Regions from separate parts of the Fusobacterium sp. SYSU M8D902 genome, predicted to be linked through region 1. Evidence: riboswitches for the same ligand, from Rfam matches in the RefSeq annotation. Region 1 holds a riboswitch; the other holds the start of a gene.
What was found. Region 1 has a riboswitch for FMN ahead of ABNK64_RS07430 (FGGY-family carbohydrate kinase). Riboswitches for the same ligand answer to the same signal wherever they lie in the genome.
Positions count from the first base shown of each region.

Region 1 (5,015 bases):
CATTATTATATTCAATATATTTGCAGATTGATAACATCTCTTCAACAGCACCTTTAGTTATCATCAATCTTTTATCTAATTGATCTTTTACCACAACAGTCATACGACGTCTTGAAAAATCAAAGGGAATCTCATCAATTTTTGTATATATCTTATTCAAATTTTTTAAAGAGTCATCCTTTTCTCCTTCTTCCTCTGTTTTCTCAATGATGGAAAGATCCAAAAGATTTTTTAATCCAGTTTGGAACCAGCTATTTAAAAAAGCATAGTGTAATATACGATTATCCTCTTTACCATGTATATCCATATGGTACTCTAAAACAACCTTATCCAAAGTGATGGTACCAGTTTTATCTGTACACAATATATCCATAGATCCAAAATTTTGAATAGAATTTAAATTTTTTACAATTGTTTTTTTCTTAGCCATAGATACAGCCCCTTTGGCTAAACAAGTAGTGACAATCATAGGAAGCATCTCTGGAGTCAGACCAACAGCAATTGAAATAGCAAAAAGAAGTGCTTGTATCCAATTTCCCTTTGTAAATCCATTGATAAAAAAAACAATTGGAACCATTACTAACATAAAACGAATAAGTAACCAAGAAACAGAGTTTATACCCTTTTCAAAAGCAGATTCTACAGCAACACTAGTAGTAATTGATTTTGAAATAGAACCAAATAGAGTAGAATCACCAGTAGCTATAACAACTCCAATTCCAGAACCGCTAACAACATTACTTCCCATAAAAACTATATTATTTAATTCTGTAATAGCTAAGTTATCATTTTTAGTTGAGATAATAGTTTTTTCAACAGGTTCACTTTCTCCAGTTAATGAAGCTTGGCTGATAAAAAAATCCTTACATTCAATTATACGAATATCAGCAGGAATAATATCTCCAGCAGCTAAATAGACTATATCACCAACAACTACCTCTTCAAGAGGTAACTCTTCTCTAGTTTGTTCAAATCTTTTAACAGAGGTTGTAGTAGTAATCATTGAAGCTAAGCTTTCAGCAGCATTATTACTCTTTTCCTCTTGAATAAAACGTAATATTCCAGATATGGTAACCATAGTAGTAATTATAATCACAGTGATAGGAGAGAATTCGTCCATATCATTATAGTACCAAGGAATAAACATATCAGTAAAGAAAGATACTATGGCTAAACAGAAAAGTACAGCAGTAAATGGATTGATAAACGCCTCAACTATCTTTGAAGTAAGAGATTTTTTCTTACCATGAGTAATTATATTTTTTCCAAATAGTTCCTGCATACTTTCTATATTCTCTTTTTTTAGTCCTTCAAAAGATGTATTGAGAAGTTTTAAATTCTCCTCTACTCTCATTTGAGAAAACTCTCTTATTTTTTTACTCTCTTCATTTTTTAAATTGAAATTTGTTTTAATATTTTTTTTCATAACTACCTCCATTTAGATTAAAATAAAAATACAAGGTAGTATATATTTAAAATAGTGCGAACTTAAAAACAGACATAGTAAATGTCTGAATCATATATGAAGTTTAAATATATACTACTGCCATTTTCTACGTCCATTTTGCACCTCCTAAAAAATCAAGAAAATAAAAAATCCATACCAATAAAACGATGGTATGGATTAAATCCAAATAAATACAAAATTTAAATAAAATCTTGCCACCGTTTGAGCTTCAACTCTGCAGGGCGGTGAAGTTACATTAGATAACACCTTGTTTTCGATGTTGCCTGTTCAAACCAACGCATAGTGTCTCCACTATTTTGCGGCAGTAACCCATATCCCTGTAGTAGCCTTACCTACCGGAACTATTAAATTTTCTTCAGTATAATACAAAAATATAAAAAAGTCAAGAAAAATTATTTTATCATATTCAATGTTTTAAAAACATTTGACATATCTTCATTTAAAAGTTTTTTTCTAAGGTTGAATACCTCTCTATAATATTGAGAATTTTTTTCATTTGGTAAGAATTCTTGATCTATCTCTAAAAATTTAGAGATCTCTTGCTTTAAGTCAGAGATATCTCCAAGAGCATAGGCAACTGTAAGAATATTCATCATTATAGCCCCACCAGCTTTTTTTAATGTTTTTGTTTTTGTATTTAACATATCAGCTTTTATTTGATTCCATAATCTACTTTTACTTCCACCCTCAGTAATAGTGATCTCACTTATATTTGCCCCACCTTTTTTATAGATATCAGTTATTCCAATATAGTCATAGCCAATAGCCTCTAAAACAGAACGCCATAAGATAGCTTGATCACTATCTAGTCCAAGATTTAAAAAAGCTCCACTAGCTTGAGAAAGCTCTCCAACTCCCTTAGTTAAATATGGAAGAAATAAAACTCCTTTAGAGCCAACAGGAATTTTTTCTGCTCTTTTAGATAGAGTATCAAAATATGAATTGTTATCTATCTCATTACAAATATTATCTTTAAACCATCTGAGAGCAAGTCCACCAGTTCTTATAAATCCCCAATAAAAATATGTATTTTCAAGACTACCACTATTAAAAATTAAACCAGTTTCGGGACGGCTCAACTCTTCATTTATTCCATTAGTAGACACACAAAACATTGCACAAGTTCCAGCTACATCAGCAGCCATATTTGATTCTAAAAGACCACAACCAAGCATAGATTGCATAGTATCTCCAGCTCCAGCACAGACAGGAATACCTGTAGGAAGTCCGGTTATTTGAGCTGATTTTTCAGAAAGATATCCAATGATATCCCAAGGTTTAACAATTTTAGGTAGATATTTATTGTTGATCTCTAAGATTTTTAGTTGAGCATCAGACCAAGTTTTTTTATAGATATCATATCCTAATCCCCAACCTGACATAGTTCCCCAGTCAATAAAAGCATTTTCAATAGAAAGTCCAGCCAAATTCATAAGTATGTATGGTGCATTATGCATAAATTTAGCTCCATCTTGTGAGAAGTGTGTATTTTTTATAAGCCACCTAGCTATCATAGCTGGAAACATACAATTTGGTTGTGAATTTCCTGTTTCCTTTGCCCAAATATCTAAATTCTTATGAGATAGTTCTTCTACATCAGACTGACAACGAGAGTCAAGATAGTTGATGTATGGAGTAATAGGTTTTCCATTTTTTCCAATTCCTGCAATTCCACAGATGATTCCATCACCAAAAATTCCACGTATATTTTTACAATCTAATCCTTTATTTTTAAAATCTTTAACACACTCTTTTATACCCTTCAAAGTAAGTTCAAAATACTCTTCAATATCCATTTCTACCCATCCAGCTTGAGGAGAATGAATTGTTGTAGGATAGGAGCATTCAGATATACACTCCATATTTAAAGAGTAGATAGCAACTTTTACACTTTGAGTTCCAGCATCAAATCCAATATAATACTTATTCATAAAAAAACCTCCATAAAATATAAATATATTTTATATGGAATGTGTGAAAGGAATATAAAAACCCAGATAAAATCTGGGCATAATTAAAAAGAATAGAATATCCTCTCTTCTTCCATCCAGACTATACTGTCGGTTTTGGAATTTCACCAAATCAGAATTAAAAATTCTCGTGGACTATCACCACCGGTCGGGAATTGATTTTACTCACCCTGCCCTGAAGATAAAATATATTATTTATAAAAATATTAGCATTTTTTTAAATATAAGTCAACGAAAAAAGAATAATAAAAACTAAAATATGACAATATCAAAATATTCTTTTAAATTTGAAAAAAATATTGTAAAATTATATCAAATAGTAAAATTTATTTATAATAGTATTTTTACTTGAAAGTATTAAAACTTAATTTGTTATTAAATTTATAAAATAAAGGGGTATAAATGCAAAAAAAATCTTATTTAAAAGTTAGTGATTATATAGGTGAAAAGATTTCAAATGGAGAGTTGAAATTAGGGGATAGACTTCCCCCAGAGAGAGAACTTGCAAAAAGTCTGGACATAAGTAGAAATTCAATAAGAGAAGGATTGCGAATTTTAGAAAATATAGGTGTTGTAAAAAGTCAACATGGTGCTGGAAATTTCATATCAGCAGAATTTGAAGAAACTATAGCAGATGTGATGTCTTATATGTTTATACTAAAAGGTATGGATGATAAAAAAATAACAGAGTTTAGATATGCTATTGAATGGGAAGCTGTAAATCTTATTACAGGAAAGCTTTCCACAAAGAGTAAGGAGGAACTTATCTATTATTTGAATAAATTAGAGGAGTCAGAGTGTGAAAAAGAGGCAGTTATATATGATAAAAAAATTCACTATCTTTTAGTTGAATTAACGAATAATGATTATATGAAAACTAGTTATCAAGCTTTAACTAAGATTATGAATCTTTATATTCCACGTCTTCGTGAAAAAATTATTTTAGGAATGAAGGGAGATAAAGCCTTAAGTGGAGCACATAGGATGATAGTTGAAGGGGTAATAGAAGGGAATTTGAAAAAGAGTATAGAAGGATTAAATCACCATTTTGAATATATAATGAAATACCAAGATAATTAATGGATGTAGTAAAAAAATTAAATTTTTATTATGGATTATTTATAGATATAAATAAACTTAAAGATGTATACTTTCAGTTCTTTAATCTGTTTAAATGCACCGTTTTATGGAAATAAGTCCTCATAAAAAACATAGCAAATTAAAAATAACTAGACATATAGTAGAATAAGGTATATAATAAAATTGTTAGGAAGTTAAAAGTCAATTTGAAATGGTTGACTTTTAATTTTAATCCATAAATTGGTACTACCAATTTATGGATTAAAAGAAGTATCAGTAGTTGTTTAAAGATATAGTTAGTGACTTTTTATTTTTTCAGTTATATTTAGTAAAGGTAAATTATTTTACCTTTAAATTTTTGATATAAATTTTGGTAGGACCAATTTAATGTGATTGAAATATATAAAGGGGGGTAACAATATGTTTATGTTCTTATTGGCTATATTGCCTATTATTTTTCTAGTTGTAGCATTGATGGTACTTAAATTACCAGGTCA
Region 1 is NZ_JBEFNA010000018.1:19,231-24,245, reverse strand. Features, by position in the region: gene mgtA (magnesium-translocating P-type ATPase) at 1-1,426, opposite strand, end outside; M-box (ykoK) riboswitch at 1,654-1,815, opposite strand; gene ABNK64_RS07430 (FGGY-family carbohydrate kinase) at 1,861-3,399, opposite strand; FMN riboswitch at 3,500-3,625, opposite strand; gene ABNK64_RS07425 (FadR/GntR family transcriptional regulator) at 3,841-4,518, shown strand; gene ABNK64_RS07420 (L-lactate permease) at 4,939-5,015, shown strand, end outside.

Region 2 (5,015 bases), on a different contig from region 1:
ATTCTCAGGAGTAGCAAACTCTCCTGCACATACAAAATCTCCCTCATTCTCTCTATTCTCATCATCTACTACTATTATTATCTTTCCTGCTCTTAAATCCTCAAGAGCCTCTTCTATTCTATTTAACATCTAAATTCACTCCTCTAAAACCCATTCTTCAAAAGGAACTCCATTGTTATTCCTCTTGAATTGTCCTTTGTATCATCTTGAAACTTCATCAGTCTCTCTATATATTTTCCAATTAAATCAGTTTCTATATTAATATAGTCTCCTACTTTTTTTCTTCCCAAAGTTATCATCTCTTGAGTATGAGGTATAAGTGAGACTCCGAAGCTATTTTCTCCCAATCTCATTACAGTTAGACTTGCTCCGTCCAGAGTAACTCTTCCCTTTTCAACCACATACTTCATATATTTTCTTTCCATCTCTATTTCATAAATTTTGGCTATTCCTTCAGGAGTTATAGAGACTATTCTACCTTCACAATCTACATCTCCTGTTACTAAATGCCCACCTAGTGGAGTAGAAAGTGTTATTGATTTTTCTAAATTTACTTTATCTCCAGCCTTCAATCTCTTTAAATTAGTTCTTTTTACTGTCTCATACATACAATCTGCAGTAAAATAGTTACTTCCTAACTCTGTGGCTGTAAGACAAGTTCCATTAGTAGCTATACTATCTCCTAATTTAGCTCCTTCTAAAACTTTTTTACACTTTATTTTTAATTTTATAGATTTTTCTCCATTCTCTACACTAAGAACTTCTCCCATCTCTTCTACTAAACCTGTAAAAATAGAAATTCCTCCTTCCTATCTGTAAAACTCCATTGAAACATTATTTCCATATGTATTAATCTTTACATTTTTCAATTGAAAACCATCTTCTATATTTTCTACTGAAAATCCTTTTATAAATGGAATTGAATTTTCATCTCCCAATATTTTTGGAGCTATAAAAATCTCTCCTCCATCAATCTCATTCTCTCTAAAGGCTTGAGATATTAAGTAACTTCCTCCCTCTAATAGAACACCATCTATTCCTAGGTTCCCTACTCTTCTCAAAATACTATCCAACTTAAAAGTTTTTCCATCTAAAAACTCTACTCTTACACCTTTAGCTATTAACTTTTCTATTTTTATATCCTCTTCCTTGTCAATTGAAGTTATTACTATACTCTTTTCTCCTTCAAAATTAACAATTTTACTCTCTAATGGTATTCTTAACTCTGGATCAACTACTATTTTATATGGATTTCTTCCATTTTCTATCCTTGCTGTAAGACTAGGATCATCTTTTAGAACTGTGTTTATCCCTACCATTATTCCCATATATTTATTTCTTAAGTATTGAACCTTCTCTCTAGCCAACTCATTTGTAATCCATTTTGAATTTCCAACACTTGTAGCTATCTTTCCATCTAAAGTTATTCCACACTTTAAAAATAGAAAGGCTTTTTTCTCCTCTATATATTTCAAAAAAACTCTATTTAATTCTTTAGCTTCTTTTTCCAATACTCCTACAATTACCTCTATCCCAGCATCTTGGAGCATCTTTATTCCTCTTCCTGAAACTAGGGGATTGGGATCAAGAGATGCAACTATACATCTTTTGATTCCCATCTCTATTATTTTTTTAGCACATGGTGGGGTTTTTCCGTAGTGTGAACAAGGTTCAAGAGTTACATATATATCAGCACCTCTAGCTTCATCTCCAGCTTCATTTAAGGCATATACCTCTGCATGATAATCACCATACCTCTTATGATAACCCTCTCCTACTATCTTCCCATCTTTTACAACTACAGCTCCAACCAAGGGATTTGGATTAACAGCTCCTTCTCCGAGAGCAGCTAATTCTAATGCTCTCTCCATGTACTTTTTCTCCATAATTACATCCCCTTTAGTAAGTTTATCATTTCTAAAGCTGTAACTGCTGCATCAAAACCTTTATTTCCAGCCTTAGTTCCAGCTCTCTCTATAGCTTCCTCTATACTATTTGTTGTTAATACACCAAATATAACTGGAATATTACTATTTAAACTTACTGTTGCTACTCCCTTCGATACTTCTGCACATACATAATCAAAATGTGGTGTTGATCCTTTTATAACAGCTCCTAGTGTTATAATAGCATCGTATTTACCTGATTCTGCCATTCTCTTTGCTACAAGTGGAATTTCAAAAGCTCCTGGTACCCAAGCTAACTCGATACTATCAGCCTCTACCTCGTGTCTTAATAGTGCATCCTCTGCTCCACCAATAAGTTTAGAAGTTATAAACTCATTAAATCTTGCTGCAACTATTCCTACTCTTAATCCTCTTCCTGTAAAATTTCCTTGTAATACTTTCATTTCTTCCTCCTTGATTTCTCAGGACAAATAAAAAGCCCAGATTTTTTCTGGGCAATATAAAAAAAGTATAAGATTCCTGCATAGTTATCTTTTTCTTCTTCCATCCAGACTGTACTGTCGGTTTTGGAATTTCACCAAATCAGAGTAAAAAACTCTCGTGGACTATCACCACCGGTCGGGAATTGTTCACACTCACCCTGCCCTGAAGATATACATATTATTTTTATCTTTATAACTCAAGTATAAACTCATTCTTTAGTTTTGTCAATAGTTATTTTCTGTAAATTCACTTTAAAGTGTTCCATTATCTTATTTAATCTAAACCGTATTCTAAATCACTTATTATATCCTGTACACTTTCTATTCCAATAGATAACTTCACTAAATACATCCCCAAATTTTTTAGTAAATTTAAATATCTATCTTTCCTTCTATAAATTTAATAGCCTTTCCACCAATTAAAACCTCTACTCTTCCATTCTCCAATATCAATTGTCCCAATATTTTACTTTTTCTACCCATAGTCTCCCCTTGTACTATCTCTACCTTCTCCTCAAGCTCTATTTTTTTATTGAGATATAGATAGTAGATTAAAGCTCCATTAGAAGTCCCTGTTGCAGCTTCTTCTGGAATATCAACTACAGGAGCCATATTTCTTGCATAGACCTCTTTATCTTTCAATACAAACAGATGAAATGAGATTATCTCCAACTCTTTACTAATCTCCTTTATCATCTCCATATTGGGATTTATCCTATTTAAAATCTCTCTATCCCTTATCTCTATCATCAAATCCCAGATTCCTGTATATGCTTTTACTATCTCTAATTCTTTTCCAAACTCTCCAACTGTTATTCCCAAAGCTTTAGCAATTCTTCCTCTCCAATACTCTAAGTTCTCTACAAATTCTATCTTTGGAGAAGCTTGATACATCATTATTTCTAAATTATCTCCAATACTATTAATAACAATTGGAAGTTGCCCTAAATTAGTCTGAACCTTTAAGATATTTTTTCCCTCTTTAAGTTTTAAAATACCTCTCTCTATCAAAGCTGTTACATATGCTATTGTGGCATGACCACACAGATCTACCTCCTCTTTTGGAGTAAAAAATCTAACTTTTAAAACTTCTGCATCTGTATCAATAAATACAGTTTCAGGATAATTAAACTCCCTTGCTATCTTCTGCATCTCTTCTACACTCAAGTCCGCTGTTCCCAAGACAACTCCTGCTGGATTTCCTTTAAACATCTCATCAGTAAAAGCATCATACACTAAAATAGTTCTTTCCATATTTATCTCCCCCTAATTAAATATTCAAAAATAGGAGTCTTTTTATCGACTCCTCTCTTTAAAACTATCTGTTTTGTGCTGCATTTGCATTTAATCTTTTTATAGCTATATCTCTAGCCTTTATATACTGCTCTTGAGTTATATATTTTTGCATCTCAATCTGACTTCTTATACGATCTTTTAATATACTTGCTTCAATAGCTCCTATTCTATCAAATAGCTCATCTATTTTTTCTAGATTTGTTTCTGATCCTTCAAGTACAAACTTATTGACCTCTAATTCTAATTGCTTCTTTTCCAATATAAGCATCTTATAGTTTATACTAACTTTATTTACCATAGCCTTAGCTTGTTTTATATTTTCGGGAGCTACACCCACCTTTAAAAAATCATCATCTGTCACTATTCCAAGTCCTTCTGAAGCTAGAAGCAAAGATGAACAGATTAACATTGTAAAAAAACTAAGTATCTTCCTCATCAGTTTTCCCCCATTAAATTTGTGTATCCAATCCAAATAATTCATCTGTATTTATCTCTATTTTTTTATCATCAAATAGATCATTATTGAAAAAATGCTCCATTGTTATGTCTGATTTTCTCTTCTCACTACCTATTGAACTCTTATTAAAGGCATAGTTTATTGTAGACTTTATAGGTGATCTCTCTGTAATTATTTGATATGTAGAACTTGTAAATATTCCTAAGAAAAACAACGACAATGAAAATAGAGATTTTTTTCTATTTTTTCTCTTCTCCTGTTCAAACAACTCTTTATAAATATTAGCCTTTACTCTATCCTTTGGCGATACCATTTTAATTTCCTCCCATATCCTTGATTGCTTTATAGTATATAGATTTTATTGTGGATAAGTTTATATCCTTCATCTCTGCTATCTCTTTCAATTTATATCCATATATATCTTTTAAAATAACAATTTCTCTCTCTTTCAAAGACAGTAATTTTAACTTCTCTTCTAAAAGAATAGGTGTATCAATATTAGTACTATCCTCTAACATCAATATCTCTTCATTTATATCTAATTCTATCTTTCTCTTTCTAAAAAAATCATAAATTTTATTTATTGCAATCTTGTATATCCAGGTATATATATTACTCTCTGAACGAAAATTTTTCAGATTTTTATAGACACTCATAAAAACTTCCTGAGATATGTCTTCAGCATCTTCAGGATTTTTTACTGCTCCTAAAATTTTGTAATATATCCTATCAAAATACTCTTCAAAAACCTCATCAAAGTCCATTCATTTACCCTCACAATTTTTATAGTATTTAGACGATAATTATTGGAAAAAAGTTTAAAATTTCTCACTAGAGTTTATTTTTCCTGAAAAATTAAGTTGAACATTGTGA
Region 2 is NZ_JBEFNA010000001.1:222,369-227,383, forward strand. Features, by position in the region: gene ABNK64_RS01030 (bifunctional 3,4-dihydroxy-2-butanone-4-phosphate synthase/GTP cyclohydrolase II) at 1-129, opposite strand, end outside; gene ABNK64_RS01035 (riboflavin synthase) at 144-794, opposite strand; gene ribD (bifunctional diaminohydroxyphosphoribosylaminopyrimidine deaminase/5-amino-6-(5-phosphoribosylamino)uracil reductase RibD) at 810-1,886, opposite strand; gene ribH (6,7-dimethyl-8-ribityllumazine synthase) at 1,889-2,350, opposite strand; FMN riboswitch at 2,439-2,564, opposite strand; gene ABNK64_RS01050 (PhzF family phenazine biosynthesis protein) at 2,762-3,643, opposite strand; gene ABNK64_RS01055 (hypothetical protein) at 3,708-4,121, opposite strand; gene ABNK64_RS01060 (hypothetical protein) at 4,135-4,455, opposite strand; gene ABNK64_RS01065 (RNA polymerase sigma factor) at 4,457-4,906, opposite strand; gene ABNK64_RS01070 (hypothetical protein) at 4,961-5,015, opposite strand, start outside.
Region 2: another riboswitch for FMN. It lies ahead of ribH (6,7-dimethyl-8-ribityllumazine synthase); the one in region 1 lies ahead of ABNK64_RS07430 (FGGY-family carbohydrate kinase).